2 regions of the Parageobacillus sp. VR-IP genome follow, and region 2 is predicted to be linked to the other one. Evidence: predicted binding sites of a transcription regulator. Region 2 holds the regulator's gene; the other holds the start of a gene.
What was found. Region 2 encodes Rex, which represses fermentation and respiration genes when NADH is low (regulators of the CRP and FNR family bind a similar motif). Its sites were predicted from a motif close to TTGTGAAATATTTCACAA; they were not measured.
Positions count from the first base shown of each region.

Region 1: HT574_RS17110 (L-lactate dehydrogenase) is a predicted target of Rex. The motif match lies at 17,429-17,446, and genes of this name have one in related genera.

Region 1 covers NZ_JABVYQ010000008.1:89,911-109,831, forward strand. Annotated here, with positions in the region: gene HT574_RS17045 (ABC transporter ATP-binding protein) at 1-708, shown strand, start outside; gene HT574_RS17050 (ABC transporter ATP-binding protein) at 917-1,942, shown strand; gene HT574_RS17055 (ABC transporter ATP-binding protein) at 1,908-2,873, shown strand; gene HT574_RS17060 (ABC transporter substrate-binding protein) at 2,926-4,530, shown strand; gene HT574_RS17065 (ABC transporter permease) at 4,598-5,602, shown strand; gene nikC (nickel transporter permease) at 5,621-6,520, shown strand; gene HT574_RS17075 (FUSC family protein) at 6,555-7,616, opposite strand; gene HT574_RS17080 (hypothetical protein) at 7,800-7,973, shown strand; gene HT574_RS17085 (glutamate synthase-related protein) at 8,204-12,676, opposite strand; gene HT574_RS17090 (glutamate-1-semialdehyde 2,1-aminomutase) at 13,104-14,399, opposite strand; gene HT574_RS17095 (ABC transporter ATP-binding protein) at 14,648-15,652, shown strand; gene HT574_RS17100 (ABC transporter permease) at 15,645-16,436, shown strand; gene HT574_RS17105 (ABC transporter permease) at 16,440-17,225, shown strand; gene HT574_RS17110 (L-lactate dehydrogenase) at 17,477-18,439, shown strand; gene HT574_RS17115 (L-lactate permease) at 18,473-19,921, shown strand, end outside.
Region 2 covers NZ_JABVYQ010000016.1:637-12,079, reverse strand. Annotated here, with positions in the region: gene HT574_RS19415 (DUF817 domain-containing protein) at 1-466, shown strand, start outside; gene groL (chaperonin GroEL) at 1,214-2,833, opposite strand; gene groES (co-chaperone GroES) at 2,917-3,201, opposite strand; gene HT574_RS19400 (CPBP family intramembrane glutamic endopeptidase) at 3,477-4,211, shown strand; gene HT574_RS19395 (YdiK family protein) at 4,215-4,409, shown strand; gene tatC (twin-arginine translocase subunit TatC) at 4,412-5,158, opposite strand; gene HT574_RS19385 (twin-arginine translocase TatA/TatE family subunit) at 5,179-5,331, opposite strand; gene HT574_RS19380 (redox-sensing transcriptional repressor Rex) at 5,348-5,986, opposite strand; gene moaC (cyclic pyranopterin monophosphate synthase MoaC) at 5,976-6,497, opposite strand; gene HT574_RS19370 (ABC-F family ATP-binding cassette domain-containing protein) at 6,617-8,563, shown strand; gene tsaD (tRNA (adenosine(37)-N6)-threonylcarbamoyltransferase complex transferase subunit TsaD) at 8,875-9,888, opposite strand; gene rimI (ribosomal protein S18-alanine N-acetyltransferase) at 9,885-10,337, opposite strand; gene tsaB (tRNA (adenosine(37)-N6)-threonylcarbamoyltransferase complex dimerization subunit type 1 TsaB) at 10,297-11,037, opposite strand; gene tsaE (tRNA (adenosine(37)-N6)-threonylcarbamoyltransferase complex ATPase subunit type 1 TsaE) at 11,034-11,443, opposite strand, start outside.

The DNA.
Region 1 (19,921 bases), on a different contig from region 2:
ACGTTTGCTTATCATAAAAATGGAACGCCGGTGCTGCGCGATATTTCGTTTTCCGTGAAAGCAGGGGAAACGATCGCCCTTGTCGGCATGAGCGGAGGCGGAAAATCTACGTTAGTAAGCCTGATCCCGCGCTTTTATGATGTGACAGAGGGGAGGATTTTATTGGATGGCATCGATATTCGCGATATACGCGTGCGCAGTCTTCGTGATAAAATCGGCATCGTTTTTCAGGACAGCTTTTTATTCAGCGACTCAGTGAAAGACAACATTTTGCTCGGAAAGCCGGATGCGACGGATGAAGAGGTCATTGCCGCCGCAAAAGCCGCCAATGCTCATGATTTTATTATGAGCCTGCCGGATGGATATGACACAAAAGTCGGGGAGCGCGGCATAAAATTGTCCGGAGGGCAAAAACAGCGGATCGCTATCGCCCGCGTCTTTCTAAAAAATCCGCCTTTGCTTATTTTCGATGAAGCGACATCGGCGCTCGATCTCGAAAATGAGCATTACATTCAAGAGGCGCTGGAACGGCTTGCCAAAAATCGCACAACGTTTATTGTTGCCCATCGCCTTTCGACGATTACGCATGCGGATCGCATTTTCCTTATTGAAAACGGCAAGATTGTCGAAAGCGGCACCCACGAGGAATTAATGGCGAAACAAGGGAGTTATTACCATTTATTTACAATCCAGCAACTCCATCAATAAGTAAAAGAAAAATATTTATATTATTGGAAAATAAAAGATAAAAACGGTTTTACGCACTGTAAGACCGTTTTTTATTATTGTTCCATCTATTTCGATAATTTTAATTTTTTATAATATTATATTGTATTATGAAAAATTGCGTGGCATAATTTTAATTAAAATAAAAATATTTTATCAATTCGGTTCAATCGGGATAGGAGGTGAAATAATGGCAGATGCACGTGTGCTGGAAGTGAGAGGGTTAAAAACGTCTTTTTTTACGGATGAAGGAGAAATTCCCGCCGTTGATGGCGTTGATTTTTACATAAATGAAGGTGAAATTTTAGGAGTCGTCGGCGAATCGGGATGCGGAAAAAGCGTCACCTCGCTGTCGATTATGGGCTTGTTGCCGAAAGGGGTCGGGCGCATTATCGATGGTGAAATTCTTTTTAAAGGAGAAAATCTCGTTCATGCCTCCGAAAAACGGATGAAGCAGATTCGCGGCAATGGAATCGCGGTGATTTTTCAAGAGCCAATGACATCCTTAAATCCGCTGTTTACGATTGGCAATCAGTTAATAGAGGCGATTCGAATACATATGAAGGTGAGCAAGAAAGAAGCGAAAGCAAGAGCCGTCGAGATGTTAAAGCTGGTCGGCCTGCCGCGCGCGGAGCAAATCATCGACGAATATCCGCACCAGCTCTCCGGCGGGATGCGCCAGCGTGTGATGATTGCGATGGCGATGGTGTGCAATCCGGCGCTGCTCATTGCCGACGAGCCGACTACGGCACTCGATGTGACGATTCAGGCACAAATTTTGGCGTTGATGAAAGAGCTGAATAAAAACTTTCACACCTCGATCATGATGATTACACACGACTTGGGAGTAGTCGCTGAAATATGCGACCGTGTGATTGTCATGTATTCGGGAAAGATTGTGGAAGAGGGCGATGTGCGGACGATTTTTAAAAATCCGAAACATCCGTATACGATCGGCCTGATTCAATCGGTTCCCGACATTCGCGACAAAAAAGAACGGTTATATTCCATTCCAGGCAATGTGCCGAAGCCGGGGTCGGTTCGCCAAGGATGTCGGTTTGCGGCAAGGTGCGAGCATGCTTTTTCCCGTTGCCTTCAAGAAGATCCAGAACTATACGAAGCAGGAGAACGCGGCCATCGCGTCCGCTGTTTTTTGCCGCTCGGAGAGGAGGGACAAAATCGTGAGCGAGCCGCTGTTGCAAGTGAAAGGGCTTAAAAAGTATTTTCCGATTACGGGAGGAGTGTTTGGCAAAAAAGTTGGCGAAGTGAAAGCAGTCGATGATGTTACTTTTACCGTCTATAAAGGGGAAACGCTTGGCATTGTCGGGGAAAGCGGCTGTGGCAAGTCAACGACAGGGCGGATGCTCCTCCGTTTAATTGAACCGACAGCAGGGTCGATCATTTTTGAAGGAAAAGAAGTAACGACATTGCCTAAAGCAGAATTGCGGAAAATGCGGCGCGATATGCAAATGATTTTTCAGGATCCTTTCGCCTCTTTGAATCCGCGCCATACGGTGGAAAAAATTTTGGAAGAGCCGCTAATCGTACATGGAATAGGCTCCAAAGAGGAGCGGAAAAAGCGCGTTCGGGAGATGCTGGAAGTGGTCGGGCTTGGACAATATCATGCCAAGCGCTATCCTCATCAGTTCAGCGGCGGGCAGCGGCAACGCATCGGCATCGCGCGCGCTTTGATGACCAATCCGAAGCTGATTATCGCCGATGAGCCAGTGTCTGCACTCGATGTGTCGATTCAGGCGCAAGTATTAAATTTACTAGAAGATTTACAAAAAGAATTTGGACTTACCTATATTTTTATCGCCCATGATTTAGGGGTTGTCCGCCATATCAGCGACCGCGTCGGCGTGATGTATTTAGGACGCCTAGTGGAATTGGCCGATAGCGATCAATTATATCAATCGCCAAAACATCCGTATACGCAGGCGCTTCTTTCTGCTGTGCCGATTCCGGACCCGGAGTATAAAAGAGAACGCCAGCTTTTATCAGGAGATTTGCCAAACCCGGCCAATCCGCCGCAAGGATGCGCGTTTCATACGCGCTGCAGCGCTTGCATGGATATCTGCAAGCAAAAGCGGCCGGAGATGAAAGAAGTAGAAAAAGGGCATTACGTTGCTTGCCACTTGTATTAACAGGATGGCAACCAACGAAATGATAGAAATTTCATTTAAGGGGGAACAAAGAATGAGGAGAAAAACGTGGATGACATTGCTTGCCTTGATGCTTGCGGTGTCAATGGCGCTTATCGGCTGCGGAAAGTCGGAAAAAACAAGCAGCGGCGCAAAAGACAAGTCATCATCACAAGATACGCTCGTCTACGGACGCGGCGGCGATTCTGTCTCGCTTGACCCGGCTACGGTTACGGATGGGGAATCGTTAAAGGTAACGAAAAATATTTTTGACACGCTGTTAGACTATAATGACGAAGATACGACGGTAAAACCGGCATTGGCGACTGAATGGACGATTTCCAAAGACGGGCTGACCTATACGTTTAAGCTCCGCAAAGGTGTGAAATTCCATGATGGAACGGATTTTAACGCTGAAGCGGTGGTCTTTAACTTTGAACGTTGGGCCAATGGCAACGCGGACAAATTTCCGTATTACGGCTCGATGTTTGGCGGTTATAAAAACGACGAAAGCCATGTCATTAAAGAAGTAAAGGCAGTGGACGACTACACGGTTCAATTTGTGTTGAAGCGTCCACAGGCGCCGTTTTTGAAAAATATTGCCATGCCGCCGTTTGCGATCGCCAGCCCGGCAGCGATTAAAAAATATGGAGACAAATTTGGGGAAAATCCAGTTGGAACCGGCCCGTTCATTTTTAAAGAATGGAAGCGCAACGAGCGCATTGTTTTAGAAAAAAATAAAGATTATTGGGAAAAAGGGTATCCGAAGCTGAATCAATTAATCTTTGTTTCCATTCCAGATAACTCTGCGCGTCTCAATGCGTTGTTAAAAGGTGAAATTGATTTGATGGAAGATTTGAATCCATCTGATTTGAAACAAGTGGAAGGAAATAAAGATTTTCAGATTTTCAAACGTCCGTCGATGAACGTCGGTTACGTCGGGTTGACGGCGACGAGAGGGCCGTTGAAAAACAAATTAGTCCGTCAAGCATTGAACTATGCAGTGGACAAAAAGGCGATTATTGACGCGTTCTACGCCGGCCAGGCGGAACCGGCGAAAAACCCGATGCCGCCAAGCATTCCTGGCTATAATGATGCCATTCAAGACTATCCGTTTGATTTAAATAAAGCGAAAGAATTGCTCGCAAAAGCAGGATATCCAAACGGCTTCGAAATGGAGCTATGGGCAATGCCGGTGCCGCGTCCATATATGCCGGACGGAAAAAAAATCGCTGAGGCGCTGCAAGCGAATTTTGCGAAAATCGGCGTCAAAGCGAAAATCGTTACGTATGAATGGGCTACTTACTTAGATAAATTGGCCAAAGGAGAAGCCGATGCATTCTTGCTTGGCTGGACCGGCGATAACGGCGACGCCGACAACTTCTTGTACGCGCTGCTCGACAAAGACAGCATCGGGAGCAACAACTATACGTATTATTCGAATGATGAGCTTCATAGAATTTTAGTTGAGGCGCAAACAGTCAGTGACGAAAACAAACGAAATGAACTGTACAAAAAGGCACAAGAGATTATTAAAGAGGATGCTCCATGGATTCCGCTCGTTCACTCGACACCGCTGCTTGCCGGCAAAGCAAACATTAAAGGGTTTAAGCCGCATCCAACTGGCTCCGATAAATTTACAAAAGTCGAATTCAAATAACGATATGCGGAGGGGAAAGGAGTGCATCCTCCCCTCTTTTTCATGATCGGCAAAAGGAGGGAGAGAAGTGCTTTCATATGCAGTCAGAAGAATACTCATGGTCATCCCTGTATTGTTGGGAATGTCACTTGTTGTTTTTTTCATGATTCGCGCGATACCGGGCAATCCCGCGCAAGTTATTTTAGGACAAAAAGCGACGAAGGAAGCGGTTGCCGCGTTAACGCATAAGCTGGGCTTAGATCAACCTTGGTATGTGCAGTACATTAAATATTTAGGCAGCCTGCTGCATGGAGATTTAGGAGAGTCGATCCGCACCGGTGCCGCGATATCGGATGAAATTTGGCCGTATTTAGCGGCGACGCTAGAGCTGTCGCTTGCCGCGATGATCATCGCAGTCGTCATCGGGGTCAATGCTGGCATTATTAGTGCTTGGTTTCAAAATTCCTGGTTTGACTATATCGCGATGGTGCTGGCGCTTATCGGCGTTTCGATGCCGATTTTCTGGCTTGGCCTGATGGAACAGTGGGTGTTTGCGATTCAGTTAGATTGGCTGCCGACATCAGGAAGGGAAGACGTGAGAAATCCGATTGAGCCGATTACCCACCTGTATTTGCTTGATACGCTTCTAGCAGGAAATACGGAGCAGTTTATGCAAGTCGTGCAGCATTTAATTTTGCCAAGCGTCGCCTTGGCGACGATTCCAATGGCGATTATCGCCCGGATTACGCGCTCGAGCATGCTCGAAGTGATGAAATCGGATTACATCCGCACGGCAAGAGCAAAAGGGTTAAGCATGTTTTGGGTCGTGTATAAGCATTCATTGAAAAATGCCATCATTCCAGTGTTGACCGTTATTGGTTTGCAAACAGGCCTATTGCTTGGCGGCGCGATTTTAACGGAAACGATTTTCAGCTGGCCTGGCATTGGACGCTACATTTACGACGCGATTGGCTATCGCGATTATCCGGTTATTCAGTCGGGAATTTTGGTGATCGCTACCATCTTTATTTTTATTAACTTAATCGTCGATCTGCTTTATGCGATGATCGATCCACGCATCAAATATAACTAAGGAAGGGGGAAAGCGGATATGGCGGAACTAGCACGCAATCAAACACCGATGCATACGGTGCAAGAGAAAACAGAGTCTGCTTCCCTATGGAAAGAAGGATGGCGCCGATTTCGCAAAAATAAAATTGCTCTTATCGGACTTGGCATCGTCGTCTTTTTTATCTTGCTGGCCATTTTTGCTCCACTGCTGGCACCTTATGACTTTAAAGAGCCAAATTTAGCAGAGCGGCTGCAGCCGCCGTCATCGAAACATTTATTTGGAACGGACGATTTTGGAAGGGATATTCTCTCGCGTGTCCTTTACGGGGCGAGAATCTCGCTATGGGTCGGTTTTTTCTCTGTACTTGGCTCAGTCATTGTCGGCTCGCTGCTCGGTATTATCGCCGGGTATTACGGGCGCTGGATCGACGGCATTATTTCGCGTTTGTTTGATATTATGCTCGCCTTTCCAAGCATTTTGTTGGCTATTGGTATTGTCGCCGTGCTCGGGCCGTCTTTGCAAAATGCATTAATTGCGATTGCCGTCATCAACATTCCGAACTTTGGGCGCTTGATCCGCTCGCGCGTCTTAAGCATTAAACAAGAAGAATACATCATGGCGGCAAAAGCAATCGGAATGAGTGATACGCGCATTTTGTTCCACCATGTTTTGCCGAACAGCATGGCGCCGATTATTGTACAGGGGACGTTGGCGATTGCGACGGCCATCATTGAAGCGGCCGCTCTTGGATTTTTAGGATTAGGGGCGCAGCCGCCAAACCCGGAGTGGGGGAAAATGCTTGCTGATTCGAAAGACTTTTTGACACAGGCGCCATGGACGATGATTTTTCCGGGGCTGGCCATTATGCTTACGGTGCTTGGCTTTAACTTAATGGGCGACGGGTTGCGCGACGCGCTAGACCCGCGCATGAAAAGTTAACGAAAAAGGCTATCTCTCCAGCGGAGATAGCCTTTTAGTCATTGACTAAAGTTTTCGCTAAGGAAGAATCATGATGATAATGATGGAAGCTGTCAATCAGCTTATCAAGACGTTCCAACTGCTCGCTATAATCGATAATCGTGCCAACCAACGAGAAAAGATAATATTCGTGCGATTGATGGTGATGCGCATAAAACGCCTCAATGAGCCGCATTCTTTCATGATGTGTTTCATTGACTGTGTCAGTATGCGGCAGGTGTTTTACTTTGCCAATAAACTTTAATAGTATTTGTTCGTGATAATGAAGCAGGCAATCTAACTGTGAACGGATGATTTGCTGGAATTCGAGCGGCATGTGATACAGTTCGTTTTCAAAACGATGGAGAAGTTTTAATGTCTCGAGCGCTCGGTTAGTCGCGACGATCATTTGCCTGTATAACACGAGCTTTCGCGATTTTTGGAAGCGATTTTTACGAAAATACGTGCGCTCTTCTTTATACATTAAGTAAAGATGTTCAAGCTTTGTCATATTTTCTTTCATTTTTTCAATATCTTCTTTTAAAATGTGATGTTCCGATGCGTGTCTCGTATGGATGCGAATCCACTTTAAAATGTTTTCCGTGTTTTCGGTAATTTTCTCATATAGTTTCTTTTCATATTTTGGCGGTAGAAAGATTAAATTGACAACAAAAGCAGCAAATATGCCAAGCATAATGGTGAGAAAGCGGATAACGGCAAATTCGATAAACTGTTTATCCGTATATTCCATAATCGCAATAACCGTAACCATCGCCACTGAAATGGTAGATTCTAGGCGCATTTTTAAGCATAGGGCGATCACAATCATCAGCGTAAGGCCGATAATAAATGGATCGCGTCCAAATAACAGGACGGCGATGATTGCCAAGACGGCCCCGATGATATTCGCCTGCACTTGTTCGACCAATGAAAGGTAAGAGCGGTAGATTGTCGGCTGCATCGCAAACACAGCCGAAATTCCCGCGAATACGGGAGAAGGCAAGTGTAGCAGTGCTGCGAGGAAAAGCGCCAATGTAACGGCGATTCCCGTTTTAAAAATGCGGGCACCGAGCTTCATAGTATCTTCAAACCTCTCCTCTTTCGTTCTCGTAAACAATTTAGTACTATACACGCTTTTATATATGATATCAAGCAGGAAATATACATGGAATATATGAACCTCTCTGCCTAAATGTTTCGCATGATAGAAGGGGAATGTGTCCGGGGATTTTGGTTCAAAAATGGCAGGAGAGATTCTCTTGTGAAATGGATGGTGGCTGTTGGCATGATTGGTCGTGTTGGCTGCGCCGCGCCTGTTACGATGAAGTCCTTTTTGCATGAAAAAATTGTTTCTTTGCAAATCAAGGAAGGGAAGTTAGGGAAAAGCGTCACTGTCAACGATTTACGCAAAATAAGACGTTTGCTAGAAACATGAAATGAAGCGAAAAAAACAAACAACGGATAACAAGGGGTGCAAATATACAATAACATTTATCGATGCAAAAGGTAAAAAAATAAATATGACAATCTTTGATGATAGGCTAGTAAGGGCACAGCAACAATATACTATGAAACGATCGATAAAGAAGTGTCGGCAGGAGAGAACAATGGATGTAAGAGCAAATCAAAAAAGAGCATCCCGCCGTGAGCAGGATGCTCTTTTCGTCATTCCGTCGAAATCGAAGGGTCTGCTTGTTCTTTTGTCGGGATGATTTGGAAGAAATGGTCTTCTACGTTTTTAAGAAGCGGCTGTAATGATTGCGCTTCTTCGTGCTGATCATGTTCTTTTAACAGTTCAATGTATGTCGATAACAGTTCTTCGACATCTGCTTTGCCGCGTTCGTTTAATGGCTCGAGGCGTACTTGCGCTCCTTTGGCGATGCGGCGCTCTAACGCCGCTTTGGTTAAGCCCATTTCAGGCTGATGGCGCAAGTAGACGACACCGCCTGTCATACCGGCGCAAATCCATGGGCCTGGGTCGCCAAGGACGAGACCGCGTCCATTTGTCATGTATTCAAAAGCAAACCCTTTAATATTGGAGCGTGTTCCGATGTTTCCGTGTTCTTCATCTGGAAGCGGAACGGTTACTTGGCCGCCGATGATCATATCGGCGCCGGAGAGGCGGATGCCGGCACGTGCATCGGCGTTTCCTTGCACGACGAGAAGCCCTTTTTGCGCACCGTATCCAAACCCTTTACCGACAGACCCATTATAAAATTTTCCGTCTTTTCCTTTTGCTTTAAAAATCAAGATGCTGCCGCCAAATGAGGTTTTTCCGACGCCATCTTGGCCGCCGCCGTCAACATGAATGTGAATACCATGAGTGTTATAAGCTCCAAGGCCGTTCCCTGGGATCGAGCCTTTCGTATAGCACAAGGTGACGTTTGGCAATTTTTTGTACGAACCATCCAGACGTCCGCGCACGCGGTGGCATGAAACACGGCTGCCAAGAACGCGCTGTTCCGATGTCACAGTCGTAAATTCACGGGAGCGGTGCAAATCTTCTGCATGATAATCGAGATATTCCGCTCCAGCGGCCACGAGCAATGCTGGTTCTTCCGCGTTTGCGGCTGCTTCTTTTGGCGCTAGCTGCTCGACCTCGAGCACTTCGAGCAGGTTTGCTAGATTCATTTGCCCCAGCCCTCTTGTTTGTTCCAATAAGTCAGAGCGGCCGACAACATCTTGCAGACGAGTAACCCCGAGAACGGCTGTTAACGCTTTTAGCTCGTTTCCAAAAGCGGTGAATAAGTTGACTAATCCTTGCACCGCCGCCTCGAATTGCCGCGGTACGAAACGGCGCAGCCCATGCTCTTTTGCTTGTGCTACCGATTCAATTTGCGTAGCAATGCCGACGTGGCACGTATCTAAATGACAGCCGCGGCAGGTCGTGCAGCCGATCGCGATCATCGATAATGTACCGAAGCCGATGCGGTTTGCCCCAAGCAGCATCACTTTAAGAACGTCCAGCGCGCTCTTGATGCCGCCGTCTGCCCAAATTTCGACTTTATGTCGTAAGCCGGCTTCTATGAGCGCGTTATGGGCCGCTTTTACTCCGATTTCCACCGGCAGGCCGACATGCTGCAGGGCATGGATGCGCGCCGCCCCGGTTCCGCCGTCAAAGCCGCTTAATGTAATAATATCCGCCCCTGCTTTGGCGATGCCGACGGCAATCGTTCCAATGTTTGGCACGACCGGCACTTTAACGGCAACTTTTGCCTTGTCGTTTGCTGTTTTCAACTCGGCAATCATTTGCGCTAAATCTTCGATCGAATAAATGTCGTGGTTATTGGACGGCGAAATTAAGTCGGAACCGATTGTCGCGTTCCGCGCTTCGGCGATTTTTGCCGTCACTTTTGAACCTGGAAGGTGTCCGCCTTCGCCTGGTTTTGCCCCTTGGCCGATTTTAATTTCGAGCAGATTCGAAGAGTTCAACAGCTCCGCGTTGACTCCGAAACGGCCGGAGGCGATTTGCTGGCCGCGCGTACGCGGGTATTTGCCGAGCATATCTTTAATTTCGCCGCCTTCGCCGTTGAGGCTGACCATATTTAATCGGTCTGCCGCTTCCGCATAAGCACGGAACGCCACTTCATTTTGCGAGCCGAACGACATCGAAGCAATGACAAACGGCAGGCTATGTTCACCGACACTAATATCGACTTTTTCGACCGGAACCGGCTTGTTGGATTTTTTCATATCCAGCAAGTGGCGAATGGTTGTCGGCGTTTCGCTTTCCAGCTCGTTTGCTTTTTCCCGGTAGCTGTCATACGATCCTGTTTGTGCGACTTCACCAATCGCCTTCCAAATGCGCGGGAAGAGGTGGAACGTTTTTCTTGGCTTGGCGTTTTCGTTGGCGTAGTCTTCGGCGCGGGCGATGGCGTCTTGTTTTAGTGCCGCGAAATCGTATTGCAATGAATCTGAACCAAAGAAGTTGATGATGTTTAACACATCGGCGATTTCATCATGCAGTCCGATCGACGAGAAGAGACGGCTGTAACCGCGCAATTCATGAATGCCGATGGTAGAAATGACTTTTTCTAATCCTTTATTCAGTGCTTTAAATAAGTTTACTACAGGCGTAATCGATTCTTCTGCCGCAACCGTCGCAAACATGAGATACGGGCTGATGGCGTTTGCTCCTAACCCATAGGCGACGATCACATCGTGAAGAGAGCGAATCGCACCGGAACGAAGCAAAAGCGAACAGTCGCGGCCCAAATCTTGTTTTGTCAGCGCTTGATCAATCGCCGATGTAACAAGCAACGGGTCAATCCATAAGTTTCCGTTTTGGTGTGCCTCTGCATCGTCTAAAACGAGCAAGGTTTTGCCGGAACGGACCGCTTTACATGCTTCAGCGGCAAGACGCGCTAGCGCTTCTGGAATTGTTTCTTCGCTTGTAAATGTCGTTGACAAGATGTGCGTTAGCTGTTTTTCTTGGAACGAATGAACGATTTGATCATACGAAGGATGGCCTAGTTCCGCTAAACAATCACTGCCGATTTTTCCCTCGATGAGAATCGGCGAGCCAAGCTCGATTACATAGGAAGATTCTGCTTTTTTTACGAGAGATGGCCGTTTTCCGATGACGGTTCTTGTGGAGAAATGTTCCATCTCACGGTCGCGGTCAATCGCCGGATTGGTGACAACAGCGACGCTTTCTTTAATAAAGTCGGCAAGATTTTTGCGGTTCGGATCAATCGCTGCCAGCGGCGCGTCATGACCAAGTGAGCGAATCGGCTCCGCACCTTTTTCTGCCATTTGCTCTAACAGCTGAATATGCTCCCTGTCCCAGCCAAATGCCGCATATTGCCTGTTATGCACTTTAGTCGGAGCGGGGGAAAATGTATAGTTTTCTAGTTTCGGAATATCGAGGCGTTTTCGAAAGTTTGCGATATCAAACCGCCCTGAAAAACGAGTGTATACTTCTTCTTGGAATTGCTCATATTCCAACACTTGAATGGCTCCGCTGCCGGACCACATCAAACCGATTTTTTCCCCCGGCGCAAGCGGTTTGGGGTCGCCAGTATATTCGCATGTCGGGATAATTCCCGGTTCGGACGTAAACACAAACCGCTTTTCCGTTTCTAATTTCCACAGCGGTCGCAAACCAAGGGCATCGACGCTGAATACTGCTTCGTCGGCGTAGCGGGAGATAATCGCCGCCGGCCCTTGGGCGAAATGTCCCCACGCCTCGCGGATGTATGCATATAAATCTTGCAAGTGTGGCGGATATTTCTTGATTTCATTCAAAATAGGCGGGAATAGTATATCCATCGCTTCAAATAAGCTATAGCCATAGCGGCAAATAAGCGTTTCTATCGTGCGGCTTAAATCTTGGGAATCGCTGCCGTCTTTTGTCAGCGGAACGCCGATCATCACCGCTTCCTCGCGCAGCTTTGCGATCGTGTTGATTTCTCCGTTATGTCCTAATACGCTAAACGGCTGAACGCGGAAAAAGTTAGACAGCGTATTGGTCGAGTAACGGTTATGCCCTAATGTCATGGTCGATGCGATAAACGGGTGGGCCAAGTCATGATAGTATTTTGGCAAAATATCTCCGGCTCCCATCACTTTATAGACAACGTGGAAATTGCTTAAAGAGGCGACATGGACATGTTCATCTTGCTCGATGTCAATAGCGAGATCAAATAACCGTTTCGAAAGTTGCATCTTGTCGTTTGGCAGCAAGGCGATTTGCCAAAATACCGGTTCTTGTCGAAGCGCGATTGGACCTAATGCGTTCGATGAAGTGACTCGGTCCGATTCAAAAATCAATGAGAAACCATAACATTTACAAAGCTGTTTGATTTGTGCTTTGACATTGTCTACATCTGCAGATCGATGGATGAAAACATGGCCGACGGCAAAGCTTTCGTCATTGGCAATCTCCGGGTTTTGGCCGGCATTTGCGAGTTTTTCCATCCACAGTTTTCTCGGAATATCCATATGAATGCCGACGCCGTCTCCTTCGCCGTTAATAAAGCCGGCGCGGTGGTTCATTTTGACAAGTGCATCAATGCATGTCATAATGTTTTCGCGCGTCGGGATGCGCTGCTTTTCAATGGCGGCGACAATACCACAGGCGTCATGCTCGGCCTGATGAAAGTTTTTGAAAAGATTCGGATTCCAGCGTTGTTTCATATGCAAGTGGCGTGATCCAGCGGGAAGGAACCCGCCTTCGCCGTTCACCTCCTGTTGTATTCCCTAAACCTCTGTACAACGGAATCGGCATGCTTTAGCGCACTGCATCTTCGTATAGATGCTTCCTCTTGTTCCGCTAGATTTTCATGGACAAATACGTGTCCTGTCAGCCCGTTATAAAACCGATCCCCGCTTCATCTTGATAATGTCAGTGACGGATTTCCGAATGGTAAGCGGCAAATCACGTCTTAATTTTCAGAATTTATAACTTATCATACCATGTCGGAAAGTTCAAATCAATTAATTATTCACTTTATTGGATATATTATTCACAAAATTGTCAAGTTTTTTATTGTGTGTTTGTAACCGTTTTCATATAATATAGCAAACCATCCAGAAGAGGATCTTTCCTGGATGGTTTGTATAATTATGCATTTTTTAATTGTTTAAATGCGTTTTCTACCGCCTGAAGCGTATATTCAATGTCGCCTTCTGTATGTGCGAGCGTGACAAACCACGCTTCATATTTCGAAGGAGCGAGGTTGATGCCTTGTTTTAACATGAGTTTAAAGAACTTCGCGAACATTTCGCCGTCGCTTCGCTGTGCTTGTTCATAGTTTTCGACTTTTTCGGTCGTAAAGTAAACGGTAAGTGCGCCTTTTAACCGGTTGATTGTTACTGGAATGCCATATTTGTCGGCATGGTGAAGAATGCCTTCTTCTAACATCGCACCAAGTTTATCAAGGTATTCATACACGCCGTCTTGCTGCAGTACTTCAAGGCAGGCGATGCCGGCAAGGATAGAAGCAGGGTTGCCTGCCATTGTCCCCGCTTGGTAGGCCGGACCGAGTGGGGCGACTTGTTCCATAATGTCTTGACGGCCGCCATAGGCGCCGATCGGCAGACCGCCGCCGATAATTTTGCCCATTGCCGTTAAATCAGGTTCAATCCCTAATAAATTTTGCGCCCCGCCGTACATAAAGCGGAATGCCGTGATGACTTCATCGTAAATGACAAGTGCCCCTGCCTGATGAGCGATCTCATTGATCGCTTCTAAAAAGCCAGGTTTTGGTGTAACGATGCCAAAGTTGCCAACGATCGGTTCGACAAGCACGGCGGCGACTTGGCCTCCCCATATTTCCATCGCTTGTTTGAATGAGTCAACATCGTTGTACGGTACAGTAATTACTTCTTGGGCAATGCTTTTTGGCACGCCGGCAGAATCTGGGGTTCCTAACGTCGACGGACCAGAGCCGGCAGCGACAAGGACAAGATCGGAATGTCCGTGGTAGCAGCCAGCAAATTTAACGATTTTATCACGGCCGGTATAGGCGCGCGCAACGCGAATCGTCGTCATGACCGCTTCCGTCCCTGAGTTAACAAAACGTACTTTTTCTAAGGATGGGATCGCTTCTTTTAGCATTTTCGCGAACGTAATTTCATGAGGAGTTGGAGTGCCATAAAGGACGCCTGTCTCTGCAGCGCGCTGAATCGCTTTCGTGATGTGTGGATGGGCGTGGCCTGTAATAATCGGTCCGTATGCCGCCAAATAGTCAATATATTTGTTGCCGTCGACGTCCCAAAAATAAGCGCCTTGCGCCCGCTCCATGACGACCGGCGCTCCGCCGCCGACCGCTTTATACGAACGGGATGGGCTGTTTACGCCGCCGACGATATGCTTGAGCGCTTCCTGATACAATTGTTCCGATTTCGTAAAATTCATGTTCTAAAGCCTCCTGTGATCCTCATAGTCTTTTACCTTCCTATTCTAACATATTTATAGTGATTGGAGCTTTTTGGCGCTTCGCATGGTGGTGATTGGACGATACACGAATGGAAAATGATAACAAAACAAAAAAGATGAAATATCGGCGTGTTTATGTATAATGCAATACGTAGCGAAAATCATTCCGCTTTACGAAAAAAGGAATTTCATACCTTTTTCTGTGTCTATATACAGGGAGGAGAACTATGAACGCCATCGAAGTGGAAAACTTACGAAAAGAGTTTAAATCGTATTCAAGCCGCTCCGGCTTAATCGGTGCGTTTCGCGATTTATTTACGCGAAACCATAAAATCATTCGTGCGGTGAATGATATTTCGTTTACCGTAAAGCAAGGGGAAATCGTTGGCTATATCGGCGAAAACGGCGCAGGAAAATCGACGACCATTAAAATGCTGACGGGAATTTTGACGCCGACGGCGGGAAAAGTGATCGTCAACGGCATGAATCCGCATAAAGAGCGGGAAAAGTTCGTGCGGACGATCGGTGTGGTATTCGGACAGCGTTCCCAATTGTGGTGGGACATTGCGGTGCAAGAATCGTTTCGGCTCTTGAAAAAAGTGTATCGCGTTTCCGATGAAGATTATCGGCAACATATGGAACATATTATTGAGGCCCTAGATATCGGCCCGCTCTTGGACAAGCCGGTGCGCAAGCTGTCGCTCGGGCAGCGGATGCGCTGTGAACTGGCAGCGGCGCTCATTCATAATCCGCCGTTGTTGTTTTTGGATGAGCCGACCATTGGCCTCGATGTGCTTGTAAAACTGAAAATCCGCCAGTTTTTAAAAGAAATTAATGAAAAATACAACACGACGATTTTATTGACGACACATGATATTTCCGATATCGAAGCGTTATGCGAGCGTGTCATTATGCTTGATGAAGGCAAAATCATTTACGATGGTTCTCTTAAGCGTCTCAAAGAAAAATGGGGAGAAGGAAAGCAAATCCAGTTTACGTTTGCGGGCGAAATCACGTTTCATGCGTTACGAGAACTAACGAATGGTCTGCAAGTGATATGGAAAAAAGGGGAGCAAGACAATGTCTGGACAGCACAAGTGCCTTCCGCGTTATTGCCGGAAGTGATCAGTCGCGTTGTCTCCCGCTATTCGATTCAAGATATGAACATTAATGAAATTTCTACAGAAGAAATTATCCGCAACATCTATGAAGAAGGTGTTGTGCATGGATAAATATATTGAGATGATCCGCATCCGCTTTTTAATGATGCTTGCTTACCGGACCAATTATTATACGGGCATTCTTATTTACACCATTAATATCGCCGCGTACTATTTTCTCTGGTCAGCGATTTACGGCAGCAAATCGACGATGCAAGGAATGTCGATGGCTCAAATGACCACGTATGTCGCCATCTCATGGATGGCGCGGGCGTTTTATTTCAATAATATCGACCGTGAAATCGCCATGGAGATTAAAGAAGGAAGAGTGGCGACAGAGCTGATTCGTCCTTACAGTTATCTCGGAATGAAAACGATGCAAGGATTAGGGGAAGGAATCTTTCGTTTGTTGTTTCTTTCTCTTCCGGGAATTTTTCTTGTCGCTTTATTTTTGCCGCTTCGTTTTCCAGCCGATGTTCATACATGGATGTTTTTCACTTTGTCGATTGCCCTTAGTTTTGTTATTAATTCAGAATTAAATTTGCTTGCCGGCATCATAGCATTTTTTACCCTTAACAATGAAGGGTTATTGCGGGCAAAGCGATTTGTGATCGACTTGTTTTCCGGACTTATTTTGCCAATCAGCTTTTATCCAGATTGGGCGCAAGAGGCAATGAAATACTTTCCGTTTCAAGGAATTAGCTATATTCCGAGTATGATTGTAACAGGAAGTTTTCAAGGGCAAGCAATCCTCCATGGCCTTTTGTTTCAGCTTGTATGGTGTGTGCTGTTGCTCATCCCGATTCAGCTGTTGTGGCGAGCGGCGAAAAAACAGCTTGTCATTCAAGGAGGGTGAGTCGTGTTTTACGTATCGATCTTTTTTCAATATATGGCACAATACATGAAAACAAAGCTGCAATATCGTGCCGATTTGCTGGTGGAGTTTATTTCTGATTTGATGTCACAAGCGGTCAATCTTGTTTTTCTTCTCGTTGTGTTTGGGCATACGTCGTTATTGCACGGCTGGACGCGCGATGAAATTTTATTTATTTACGGCTTTTTCTTAGTGCCATATGCGGTGTTCGGAGCATTTTTTAATTTGTGGGATTTTAATGAGCGCTATATTGTGCGTGGAGAAATGGATCGCGTGTTGACGCGCCCGGTGCACAGCTTGTTTCAAATTATTCTCGAGCGGATGGAACTTGAATCGTTGCTTGGCGGAGTAACGGGCATCATCATTATGGCGTATGCAAGTGCGCGTTTATCTCTTTCGTTTCATTGGTATGACATTTTGATGTTTATTCTGTTTGTTTTAGGGGGAGCGTTTATTTACGCGGGAGTATTTGTGTCATTGGCAACTATTAGTTTTTGGTCTGATGCTCGTACATCGATCATGCCGATGATGTACAATATCAGCAACTACGGGCGCTATCCAATTGATATTTATCATCGCGTTATCCGCTATATTTTAACGTGGATTTTGCCGTTTGCGTTTGTTGGCGTATATCCCGCATCGTATTTTCTTGGTAAAAAAGAATGGTACGGCTATGCATTTTTTACTCCAATCATGGGTGTTATCTTTTTTGCGATTGCGGTCGTTTTATGGAACGCAGGAGTAAAGCGATATCGGGGTGCGGGGAATTGAGAAAGAGGGTGAATCCAAAAGGAAGTAAAAATTCCTTTAACGGATCCGCCCTCTTATTTTTTATAGGGTATTACGGAGGTTAATAATGACAGACCGTTTTTTCGTTTATTGGATGTTGTTGTGTGAGCAAACTGTTAACAAAAAAGACAAATTTCTCTTATAGTTGATACTTGATAAAGTTTGTGAAATAATGGACAATACATTTGTGAATAATTTCACAAATTGATTTTTGGAAAGGATGACAGACAACGATGAAAAGACAATGCATGAATCGAGTGGCGCTTGTAGGAACAGGATTCGTTGGTTCCAGCTATGCGTTTGCCCTTATGAATCAAGGAATAGCGGATGAACTAGTGTTGATTGATGTGAATAAAGAGAAGGCGGAGGGCGACGTGATGGACTTCAATCACGGAAAAGTATTTGCGCCGAAGCCAATGAATATATGGCATGGAGATTATCAAGATTGTCGAGATGCCGATTTGGTGGTGATTTGTGCAGGTGCTAACCAAAAACCAGGGGAAACAAGACTCGATCTTGTTGACAAGAACATAAATATCTTTAAAACGATTGTCGATTCTGTGATGAGATCAGGGTTTGATGGCGTTTTTCTTGTTGCAACGAATCCAGTAGATATCTTAACGTATGCTACTTGGAAATTCAGCGGCTTACCGAAAGAACGGGTGATCGGCTCGGGAACGATTCTGGATACGGCAAGATTCCGCTTTTTGCTGAGTGAATACTTTCAAGTAGCTCCAACCAATGTGCATGCGTATATTATCGGAGAACATGGGGATACAGAGCTGCCTGTTTGGAGCCGTGCGGAAATTGGAAGTATTCCAGTTGAGCAAATATTGTCGCAAAACGATAGCTACCGAAAAGAGGATTTAGAAAATATCTTTATCAATGTTCGTGACGCGGCATATCAAATTATTGAGAAAAAAGGCGCGACGTATTACGGCATTGCGATGGGGCTAGTCCGCATTACACGCGCTATTTTGCACAATGAAAATGCGATACTCACCGTTTCCGCTTATCTGGACGGCCAATATAACGAGCAAAATGTTTATATCGGCGTACCTGCCATTATCAACCGAAACGGTATTCGCGAGGTAATGGAATTGAAGCTAAATGAAACAGAACAACAGCAATTTCATCATAGCGTAACCGTATTAAAAGACATTCTTTCCCGTTATTTTGATGAGGTAAAGCAATAAATACTGACTTAGAATAACAACAAGGTGAACATCATGTGGATACAACATTACAATCCTTTTCATAATGCGTATCTTTCTGCATTCATTGCGGCGCTTCCAATTGTTTTATTTTTATTATGTTTAACGGTGTTTAAGATGAAGGGAATAAAAGCCGCTTTTCTCACTCTTTGTTTTGGATTAGTGACAGCTGTTTGGTTTTTTCATATGCCGGTTTCAAAGGCGCTTGCCGCTTCCATCTATGGAATCGCGAACGGTTTATGGCCCATTGGCTATATTGTGATCATGGCTGTCTGGCTATATAAAATCGCTGTGAAAACAGGGAAATTTGACATTATCCGTGGGAGTATCGCAAACATTTCTGAAGATCAGCGGCTTCAACTGTTGCTCATTGGTTTTAGCTTTAACGCATTTTTAGAAGGAGCCGCGGGATTTGGTGTTCCGATTGCTATTTCTGCTGCTTTACTTGCTGAACTCGGGTTTCATCCATTAAAAGCAGCTGCTCTTTGTTTAATTGCCAATGCTGCATCTGGCGCGTTTGGAGCAATTGGAATTCCGGTTATTGTCGGAGCACAAATGGGGGATTTAACTTCGATTGAGTTATCTCGCACACTTGCATGGATTTTACCATTTATTACGTTTCTTATTCCGTTCTTATTAGTGTTTATTTTAGATAAATCGAAAGGTATTAGAGAAACATTGCCTGCTCTTTTAGTGGTAAGCGGAAGCTATACCATTGTACAAACATTGACAATCATTGTATTCGGTCCTGAGTTAGCTAATATTTTAGCAGCACTTGTCAGTATGGGAGCACTAACTATTTTCTTAAAAAAATGGCAGCCGTCACAGATATATCGGGTGAATCAGGATGGGAAAGTTGTTGAAAAATCTAAATACAGCTTGAAAAAGGTCATCCATGCATGGTCTCCTTTTTATATTTTAACGGTAATCGTTATTATATGGAGTCTGCCGAGTTTTAAAGCTTTGTTTGCTGAAGGTGGAATGTTTCATCAAACTACGCTTTTATTTAAAGTGCCGTTTTTGCATGGAGAAGTTGTAAAAATTCCTCCGGTGGCGCCGACACAGACTGCGTTAGATGCAATATTTAAGCTGGATCTTGTGTCAGCAACAGGTACAGCAATTTTATTAGCGGTGCTGTTCACAGGTATGTTTAGCAAAAACATTACGTTCGCCGAAGGAGTACAAAGTTTAAAAGAAACATGTAAAGAACTATGGATTCCTGTATTAACTATTTGTTTTATCATGGGATTTGCCAACTTGGCTAACTATGCGGGTTTATCCTCTGCGATTGGTTTAGCATTAGCAAAGACGGGAAATGCATTTCCGTTCGTTTCCCCGTTATTAGGGTGGCTTGGTGTGTTTATAACAGGATCTGTCGTGAGCAACAATGCTTTATTTGGCCATTTACAAGTCGTTACAGGAACGCAAATAGGGACAAACTCTTCGTTATTGCTTGCTGCCAAC
Region 2 (11,443 bases):
GAGGCTTAAGGTTGAACTGGTTAATTGGCCACCGTTTTTGGTAGTTGTACCTCTTGCAGCTGCGATTTATTTAAATTTTTTCACCCACCATTATTGGATTGACGTTCGTTGGTGGTTATCTGGGCTTGTAATTATCGTCTTTTGGCAATCATGGGTCACATTCGAGGTTGATGGAACTCGTTACCGTATGCCACTCGCACTTTCTTTTGTGCTCATCGGATTTTTTATATGGATAGCCGAAAATATCGCAACGTTCTTTGGAGCTTGGGAATATCCAAACCAAACCGATGCATGGAGTCTCGTACATCTAGGAAAGGTGAGTTCATGGTTCTTATTAGTGATTGTTAGCTTTCTTATAGTAGCGACGTTAAAGCAGGTTAAGGGAAAAATTGTTTCGTCCAAGAAGGATAAGGTTCAAGAGGCGTTTGATAATCATTTAAAGGAACGGGATAGAAGTTCTTTTTAAGCTATACCCACTAATGAAAGCTCACGTGTTATTCAGTTATCGGGCGCTTTTTCGGAGTAACGATAAGAGGGGCTGACTCAAAACATCGCCTTTAAGCGATGTTGCGTCAGCCCCGTGTGGAGAAAAACCAGTCCCCTATTCATTCCAAATCCAATTCAGAGAAACCCTACTCCATTACGTTACACAAAATTCTTGACGGTACCGATGGACAATTATATGTTAGTGTAACTAAAATGCATAGAGCACCTTTTAAATATCCAATACACCCTGTTTCGATTACTAAAGATTATGTCCGGTGTCAAGCTGAATATGTTGATGAAACACTATTATTTAATATTAACCAAGCCTCCACTTTATTAATGTATAGAGAGATGGGGCAGACACATTTGGCCCTTCAGTTAAATTAAGGTCTAATCTTCAAGCTTAAGCCGATTTCTATCTTTTAGGAAAATTGACGGAGAGAGCCCTATATGTAGTGCAATACAGCCTTCTAAGAATATAAATCTAAAAACTAATGTAACTCAGGATTTATAGAAACACTTTGTCATTCAGCCTAATTGGTTCTGAACACAGGTCAACGCATCTGCCAACGATTTATGCTCATATGACTAAAAACTTAGAAGAAAAAGCTTCCCAAAAGTTCAGCGAACGAATGGGAAGCTTCATAAAAAATTTATGATTTTTCCGCGGTCAAAAAAGAAAGGAACACCAGGGGAACCCCAGTGCTCCAAGGCTTTTGGGCAATTATTACATCATTCCGCCCATGTCAGGCATTCCGTTGTTGCCGCCTTTGTTTTCTTCTGGTTTGTCAGCGACAACTGCTTCAGTTGTTAAGAACATAGCGGCAACAGAAGCTGCGTTTTGCAGAGCGGAACGAGTTACTTTTGTTGGGTCTACGATACCAGCTTCAATCATGTCTACCCATTCACCAGTAGCAGCGTTGAAGCCGATGCCAGGTTTTTCTGTTTTTAAGCGTTCAACAATGATAGAGCCTTCCAAACCAGCGTTTTGCGCAATTTGGCGAACTGGCTCTTCGATTGCGCGAAGAACGATTTTCACACCAGTTGCTTCGTCGCCTTCTGCTTCGATCGCAGCCACTTTGCTGTATACGTTCATTAATGCCGTACCACCGCCGGCTACGATACCTTCTTCGACAGCTGCACGAGTAGAGTTGAGCGCGTCTTCAATGCGCAATTTGCGTTCTTTCAATTCTGTTTCTGTAGCTGCACCAACTTTGATTACTGCTACGCCGCCAGCTAATTTTGCAAGACGTTCTTGTAATTTTTCGCGGTCGAATTCCGAAGTAGTTTCTTCTAATTGCGCACGGATTTGATTGATGCGAGCTTTAATGCGGTCAGAATCGCCAGCGCCTTCCACAATCGTTGTTGTTTCTTTCGTTACAACGACTTTCGAAGCACGGCCAAGCGATGCGATCGTTGTCGATTTCAATTCGCGTCCTAGTTCTTCGGAGATGACTTCACCGCCAGTTAAGATTGCGATGTCTTCCAGCATTGCTTTACGACGATCGCCAAAGCCAGGCGCTTTAACCGCTACCGCATTGAATGTACCGCGAAGTTTGTTCACAACTAATGTTGCAAGCGCTTCGCCTTCCACATCTTCTGCGATGATTAATAATGGTTTGCCTTGTTGTACCACTTGCTCTAATACAGGCAAGATTTCTTGGATGCTAGAAACTTTTTTATCTGTAATTAAGATGTATGGATTTTCAAGCACTGCTTCCATTTTTTCTGTATCTGTAATCATGTATGGAGATACATAACCACGGTCAAATTGCATACCTTCAACAACATCTAGTTCTGTTGTGAAGCCTTTCGATTCTTCTAATGTGATAACACCGTCGTTGCCGACGCGTTCCATTGCTTCTGCGATTAATTGACCAACTTCTTCGTCAGCCGCAGAGATCGCTGCAACTTGGGCAATCGATTCTTTTCCTTTGATTGGTTTGGAGATTGCTTTTAATTCTTCTACTGCCACAGCGACCGCTTTTTCAATACCTTTGCGGATGCCCATTGGGTTAGCGCCAGCTGTAACGTTTTTCAATCCTTCACGGATCATTGCTTGCGCTAAAACTGTTGCCGTTGTTGTACCGTCCCCAGCAACATCATTCGTTTTGCTTGCAACTTCCGCAACAAGTTTCGCCCCCATGTTTTCAAATGGGTCTTCTAATTCGATTTCTTTCGCGATTGTTACACCGTCGTTTGTAATTAATGGCGAACCAAATTTTTTCTCTAATACGACGTTACGGCCTTTTGGTCCTAATGTTACTTTTACCGCATCTGCTAGTTTGTCCACACCGCGTAACATCGCGCGACGAGCTTCTTCGCTGAATTTAATTTCTTTTGCCATACCCCGTTACCTCCTTATAAAATGGAATCGTTAAGTATTTTAGTTAAGTATTTTGTACATATCTATGTTATAAATGCTGTATATTAGCCAATAACAGCCAAAATGTCGCTTTCACGCAAGATTAAATATTCCTTGCCGTCATATTTTACTTCTGTTCCAGCATATTTCGAGAAAATAACGCGATCGCCAACTTCTACTTCCGGAGCTACACGCTCACCGCTGTCAAGCACACGTCCTTTGCCAACAGCAACTACTTTGCCTTCTTGTGGTTTTTCTTTCGCAGTGTCTGGCAATACGATACCGCTTGCAGTTTTTTCTTCCGTTTCAATCACTTCAATGACAACGCGATCACCTAATGGCTTTAACACGGAAAACAACCTCCTTAACAATAATTTTCGCCGTTCTTATTAGCACTCATCTTAATCGAGTGCTAACACACTTATAATATTAATGAACTTCTCCTTTTTTTGCAAGTAGGAAATAAAAAAAATAACCGCTTTTCTTTACTCCTTCTATACCCTTTTCAAGTATTTCACATTTCCATGATCGATAAACGGCGGCAATCAATTTTTTTATATTTTTGCAAAAGATGTGCTAAAATACGGGAAGTATCACTATTTTGTTGGCAAAGGGGTTAGTTTCCTTGAAACGACAATATTGGTATGTCATTATTACGTATATCATCATGCAACTGTCTGGTATTGTAGGAGTTCCGCTTTTGCGCTTTCTCGGCGTGGGAAAACATGTCGAAAATAAACTCGTTGCCGCAAAGCTCGCCTCTGGCTATTGGGCGGTCATTAGCTTTGCTATTGCGTTTTTTATTATTATCTTTTTCTTGCGTGAGGATATAAAACAACGGCATACTCGTCATCGCGTTTCTTTGCCCGTCGCTTGGATGTGGGCGATCAGCGGCGTCTTTTTGTCGCTCTTTGCCCAAAGCCTTGCCGCTAATGTTGAATGGCGCTTGCTTGGTATCGAACCAGGCTCGGAAAACACAAAACGAATTGTTGAAATCATTCAAGTCACCCCTTTATTAATGGTCGTGACTTCCATTATCGGTCCGATTTTAGAAGAAATAATTTTTCGTAAAATTATTTTTGGAACGCTATATCAAAAATACAACTTCTTCATTTCCGCGCTAGTTAGTTCGCTTTTATTCGCCATCGTCCATATGGAACTTGAACACCTGCTCTTGTACGCAGCAATGGGATTTACGTTTGCCTTTCTTTATGCGAAAACGGGACGCATTTTCGTTCCGATTTTCGCCCATGTTACCATGAATACGTTCGTGGTCGTCATACAAACATTGTTTGCTGATGAAATTGAAAAAATAATGCGGCAGACAGAGCAGATACAACTCATTATTGGGGGCTTTTAAACAATGAAAGGGACGCCATTACAATTTGGTTTTTTCTATTTTCTGATGGGAGTGCTATTTACTTACTTGTCCATTCAAAGTGCAAAAGATACGATTTGGAACTTTTTCACGATCTTCCTTGCCATCCTGGCTACGCTTGATTTTGGAGCAGCAATACGTCTATTCGCACTCCACTTTCGCAATAAACCTCCCGTTTGATTTCACGGGAGGTTTTCTTGTTCCTGTTGCGCCAATAGCACTTTGCGGTAAGCCATCTTAGAAATCCAAATGCTTGCCTCATATAAAATCGAAAGCGGAATCATCACGATGACTTGCGATAATACATCCGGCGGCGTAATGACCGCAGCTACAATCAGCAAGGCCAAATAAGCATATTTTCGTATTTTGATCAATAACATTGGTGTAATCAAACCAAGTCTTGTGAAAAACATCACTACTACCGGCAGCTGAAAGACAATGCCAAACGGCAAGATGAGCTGAAGCAAAAATTCAAAATATTCATTAATGCCGATGACTTGATGAATGCCCAGGCGTTCCGCCAAATTTTGCATAAAACGAACGACAAACGGAAATAAAACAAAATACGCAAAACTAACGCCAGCGAAAAAGAGAACAATCGAAATAGGGATATAACTTAAAGTGACCTTTCGCTCTTTTTCATACAATCCCGGACTGACAAACGCCCAAAGTTGATAAAGCAAAACCGGAGCAGTAAGAACAAAGGCAATGACAAAAGCAAACTGAAAATAAATTTTGATCGGATCTGTCAAACGAAACGCATTCATCGTCAATTCTTTTGCTTCATCCGTCCGCTGCAAATATAAAATGACCGGTTCTACAAAAAAGAAGCTTCCTATCAAAGCAATGCCAAAAAAAACAAGAACAATGATAAGCCGTTTTCGCAACTCTCCTAGGTGCTCATACACCGACATTTCTTTATCGTTCATATGTCAACCATCCTAACTCATCATTGGTCGGCTTTTTTTTCATCCTCATCGGCTAATCCTTTCGTCGCATCCTTAAATTCGCGGAGCGATTGACCGAGCGACTTGCCCAATTCTGGAAGTTTTTTTGTTCCAAACAATAATAAGATGACAAGCACGATTAATAAATATTTCACGTTTTATTCTCTCCTTTTATTCAAGCGGGTAGTTTTTCAAAAAATAAACGAGCGACTGCAATTCGACCGCTAAGTCAATATGATGGACGCGAATATGCTTGGGTACGTTCAAGCGCGCTGGTGTAAAATTTAAAATTCCTTTAATTCCTCTTTGGACAAGACGGTCGGTAATCCACTGAGCAACATGGGCTGGCACCGTTAAAATTGCTACTGGAATCCCCTCGTGAAGACGGTCTTCCAATTCATCCAAATGATAGACAGGCACCCCGCCGACTTCTGTACCGACTTTCCTTTCATCTACGTCAAATGCCATCACAATTTTCGTATTATTGTTTTTCGAAAAATTATAATTTAAAAATGCGGTGCCTAAGTTCCCGACTCCAAATAGTGCGACTTCCGTTACCTCATCTTGATCGAGCGTTTTCCGGAAAAATGACAGCAAATAGTTGACATTATATCCGTATCCCTTTTTGCCAAGCGCGCCAAAATAGGAAAAATCGCGGCGGATCGTCGCAGGATCGACTTTGACCGCCTCGCTCAGTTCGGCAGAAGAAACGCGTTGTTTCCCAGAAGCGTGTAAATTTTTTAAAAAACGATAATATAACGGCAAACGTTTGGCCGTTGCTTGCGGAATTTTTGGCTGTTCATTGCTCATTGATGAATCCCCCAGCACTTCTTTTTTCGCGTTGATAATGTCCTGACTTTCCACCTTTTTTCTCTACCAAATAGGTTGGGCCAATAACCATTCCTTTATCTAACGACTTACACATATCATATACTGTCAGCGCACATACAGAGGCTGCCGTTAGCGCTTCCATCTCCACCCCCGTGCTTCCCTTCGTTTTCACCGTTACGGTAATCAACAATTGATACAACGCTTTTTCTTCTTCGACATGCCAGGCAAACTGAATGTCGACACCTTTTAGCATAAGCGGATGGCACATTGGAATGAGATCGGCTGTTTTTTTCGCTGCCATAATACCTGCCACTTGCGCAACGGCAAGCACATCCCCTTTTTCGATCGTGTGGTTTGTCATTTTTTCATAAATTTCCTTATTTACTGTCACACTTGTTTGCGCGACCGCTATGCGAACCGTATCCTCTTTGTTCGTAATATCGACCATTTTTGCCCGGCCTTGTTCGTTGAAATGGGTAAATGATGACAACATAATCTCCTCCACTTATAAACTATACACTATTTTTCGTCATCTGTCTTTTATCGTTTTATTGCGATAAGAAAGTCACTTACGCTACACTATTATTGTCAAACGAGAGGTGAAAAACAATGATCATTTTACAAGTTAACCAACTGACAAAATATTTTGGCGCTGACCTTATTTTATCGAATATAAAATTAGAAATACAATCAAAAGACCGTATTGCTCTTGTTGGGAGAAACGGAGCCGGGAAATCGACCCTATTAAAGATCATTGCCGGTGAAATGTCTTACGATAGCGGGGAGATTATTAAACCAAAAGAAGTAACAATCGGCTATCTTGCCCAAGACAGCGGGCTTCACTCTTCGTTGTCGATTTGGGAAGAAATGATGACGGTATTCGCCCCGTTAAAGGTGATGGAGAAGCAATTGCGAGCGATGGAAATGCAAATGGGCGATCCCAATCTGCTTGCAGACGTTTCCCGTTATGAAAAACTATTAAAAGACTATGACGCGTTGCAAGAGCGCTATAAAGAACAAGGTGGTTACCAATACGAAGCTGATATTCGCTCCATTTTACACGGTTTGCAGTTTTCTAAGTACGATTATATGACGACTCCTGTCCAATCGCTAAGCGGCGGACAACGAACGCGGCTGGCGCTCGGAAAATTGCTGTTAATGAAGCCCGATTTGCTTATTTTGGACGAGCCGACCAACCATTTAGACCTCGAAACATTAACATGGTTGGAGCAATATTTACAAACGTATCCTGGCGCTATTTTAATTGTATCGCATGACCGCTATTTTCTCGACAAAGTAGTCACCCAAGTATACGAACTGTCACGTGCAACATTAAAGCGGTATAGCGGCAATTACAGCCGTTACCTGGAGCAACGGGCGGAGGAATACGAACGGGAACGAAAACTATATGAAAAACAGCAAGAAGAAATTGCAAAGCTGCAAGATTTTATTCAGCGCAATATTGCCCGCGCTTCGACAACCAAGCGCGCGCAAAGCAGAAGAAAACGGCTCGAAAAAATGGAAAGAATGGAGAAGCCGATCGGGGACGAAAAGGCTGCTTCGTTTTCCTTCGAAATCGAGCGGCAAAGCGGCAATGACGTGTTAATCGCTGAAGATGTCGCAGTGGGATACGATGCGGATCAGCTAATTTTTCGCAATGTCCGCTTTCGCATCACGCGCGGGGAAAGCGTCGCTTTGATTGGACCGAACGGAATCGGCAAATCCACGTTGCTAAAAGCGATTGTCAATAAACTCCCGCTACAAGCAGGGCATTTCCGCTACGGCTCGAACGTACAAATCGGCTACTATGACCAAAACCAGGCCGACTTGTCCTCAAATAAGCGCGTGCTCGATGAACTTTGGGATGAATTCCCTGACAAAACGGAAAAAGAAATCCGCACCGTGCTCGGAAACTTCTTATTCTCTGGGGATGATGTGCTAAAGCACGTATCGGAGCTAAGCGGCGGGGAAAAAGCAAGACTGGCGCTTGCCAAATTGATGATGCAAAAAGCGAACTTCCTTGTTTTAGACGAACCGACCAACCATCTTGATTTAGACAGCAAAGAGGTGCTCGAGAACGCCTTAATTGAATACCCTGGAACGATTTTATTCGTCTCTCATGACCGCTACTTTATCAATCGCATCGCCACGAAAATATACGAACTTTCTAGTGATGGAATTACCGAATATTTAGGTGACTATGACTACTATATCGCCAAAAAAGAAGAAATGCTGGAACTCGAACGTCTCGCTGCTGCGGAGCAGCGGCAAACCAATGCGAACCTTCCTGGTGGAGAATCAACGAAAAAATTGAATTATGAACAAGAAAAAGAAGCAAAAAAACTAGAGCGGCAGCGCAAGCGCCGCATTGAAGAAATCGAAGCGGAAATTGGCGAATTAGAACAACAAATTGCGCACGTGGAAGAACAATTATGCGATCCTGACATTTACCAAGATCATGAAAAAGTGCAACAGCTGACAAAAGAGAACGAGGAAATGAAACAAAAACTGGATCTATTATTAGTGGAATGGGAAGAACTTCATACACTGAAATAACAAAATACACAAACATCCACCCGTTATGAACAGGTGGATGTTTTTTTAGTTAATCACATACCCACAAACTTATCCCCAATTTTATTCCCGTTATTCAAGTTATTCACCGGTTTTTCCACATTATCCACAAAAAATAGGGGGGTTATGTAAAAAAAACTGTGATTATTTCTTCCCTGATATCATAGAGATTTTTCTATTTTTCCACAATATCCACAACTTGTGGATAAATATATGCACAACCTTTATTTTTTTAATAAAAAAACGGACTTCTTCCAAGAATAAATCCTGAAAAAAAGCCCGTATCATTCCCCTTATTCTAACTCCAGGCCTGGGTTTGCATTTAATGCCATATCCGCCCGTTTTCCTTGCATATACAATACGGTTCCGGCCGCCGCGATCATTGCCGCATTATCAGTGCATAATGATAACGGCGGTATCACCAGCTCAACGTTGTCTAATTTCGCCATTTGTTTTTGTAATTCTGTCCTTAATCCTCGATTAGCGGCGACCCCGCCTGCAAGCAACACTTGACGAACATGATATTCTTTTGCCGCCTGGATCGTTTTGGTCACCAGCACATCGATGACGCTGGCCTGAAAGCTGGCTGCCATATCTTTTGGATCTATTTCTTCACCGCGCTGTTTGGCGTTATGCAGCGTATTTAATACGGCCGATTTCAAACCGCTGAAGCTGAAATCATACGATCCTTCTTCGAGCCAGGCCCGTGGCAAATCGATTGTTGCCTTTCCTTCCTGGGCAAGACGGTCAATATGAGGCCCGCCCGGATAAGGAAGGTTTAACGCTCTCGCCACTTTATCATATGCTTCTCCTGCCGCGTCATCCCGCGTTTCGCCAATCACTTGAAACTTTCCATGTTTCTCCATATAGACGAGTTCCGTATGTCCACCAGAAACAACAAGAGACAACAACGGAAATTTCATCTCAGCAACAAGACGGTTGGCGTAAATATGTCCTGCGATATGATGAACGCCGACTAGAGGAATATTATAGGCAAATGATAACGCTTTTGCCGCGTTGACCCCGATTAACAGCGCACCGACTAATCCTGGGCCTTGTGTTACCGCAATCGCGCTTAACTGTGAAAAAGAAACACCCGCCTTATTCATCGCTTCTTCAATCACAAACGTAATCTGCTCGACATGATGGCGCGATGCGATTTCCGGCACGACGCCGCCGAATCGTTTATGACTTTCCATTTGCGAGGCGACGATATTGGATAAAATTTCTTTTCCGTTTTTCACTACTGCCGCTGCTGTTTCATCGCAGCTCGTTTCAATTCCAAGCACATATATGTCATGATTCATGATAAATTCACCCACATTACTAGCGCATCTTCTAAATTATCTGGATAATACTGTCTACGAATGCCACCATTGCGAAATCCTAATTTTCGATATAACGATTGGGCGACATGATTAGAAACACGAACTTCCAATGTCATCGTTACAGCCCCTAGCTGTTTGGCCGTTTCCATCAATTTGCGCATGAGCGCTTCTCCTAATTTTTTGCCGCGAAATTCCGGCAATACCGCTACATTCGTAATATGCGCCTCATCGATCACTACCCACATCCCGCCATAACCGATAACGCGGCCGCGATGCACCATGACAATATATTTGGCATAGCGATTGTGAACAAGTTCATTATAAAACGCTTCCCTGCTCCAAGGAGTAGTAAACGAGGCACGCTCTACTTGCAACACAGCATCAATATCATTTAACGTCATGGATCGAAATTGAATATCCATCCCCATGTTTATTTTCCCCTTCTTGTTTGGCAAGCCATTTGGCTTCTGCTTCGGCCAAACGAATGTAATTCGGTACGAATGCATGTGCATCTTCCCGCTCTTTTTTCTTTCCAAGGAACGCTAGTTCGCTTGGCCGCGGCAATTGTAATGCAGCGGGAGCAAAATGGGAGTATTCGCCCAAGTGCCGCTGAAAAATATTTTTATATAGAGCAACATCTGTCCCGATAAACAGCACCGCTTCTTTTCTTGCTTTTAACTCGCTAGCCCATTCTTCCGCCAGCACAATTCGATCATGTTTTATACATTCGAGTTCTGTCCCATTGTAACGGTATAATCCGGTGTAAATTTGCCCTCTTCGAGCATCAAAGAACGGAGAAATGGCACCCGAAAAATACCGGCCATTAGCCGCCAGCACCTCTAAACTAGATACCCCGACGATTGGAATGTTTAAAGACCATGCTAGCGTTTTTGCAATCGTCACACCGATGCGTACCCCTGTATATGAACCTGGTCCTCTTGCGACAGCGATTAAATCAAGCTCCTGTGGAGTAACGCCACAATGTTTCATCAATGATTGGACCGCAGGCATAACACGCGTAGAATGGTCTTTCTTGATGTTGGTTGTTATTTCTCCTTTTACAACGTCATCCTCCACTAACGCAATTCCCATTACGACATTGGATGTATCAATCGCCAATATTTTCATGCTTCCAAAATCTCCTTACATAACTGTTCATACCGTTCTCCCATTGGTTCCATTACTAATTTACGCTGATGATCTCCATGATGAAACAAATAAATGTTTAATCTTTCTTTTGGTAATTGCGTCTTGATAAGGTGTGCCCATTCAATAACAGTGACTCCATCTCCTTCAAAGTATTCATCAAAGCCAAGGTCCTCCATCTCATCCTCTAGACGGTACACATCCATATGATAAAGAGGAAGGCGCCCTTGATATTCTTTTACGATCGTAAAGGTAGGACTATTAATCGTTTTTTCAATTCCCAGTCCTTTTGCCAATCCTTTTGTAAAAGTCGTCTTTCCTGCCCCTAAATCTCCTTCTAGTGTAACAACAGATCCTGCTTCTAATTTTTCTCCCAATTTGCGAGCAA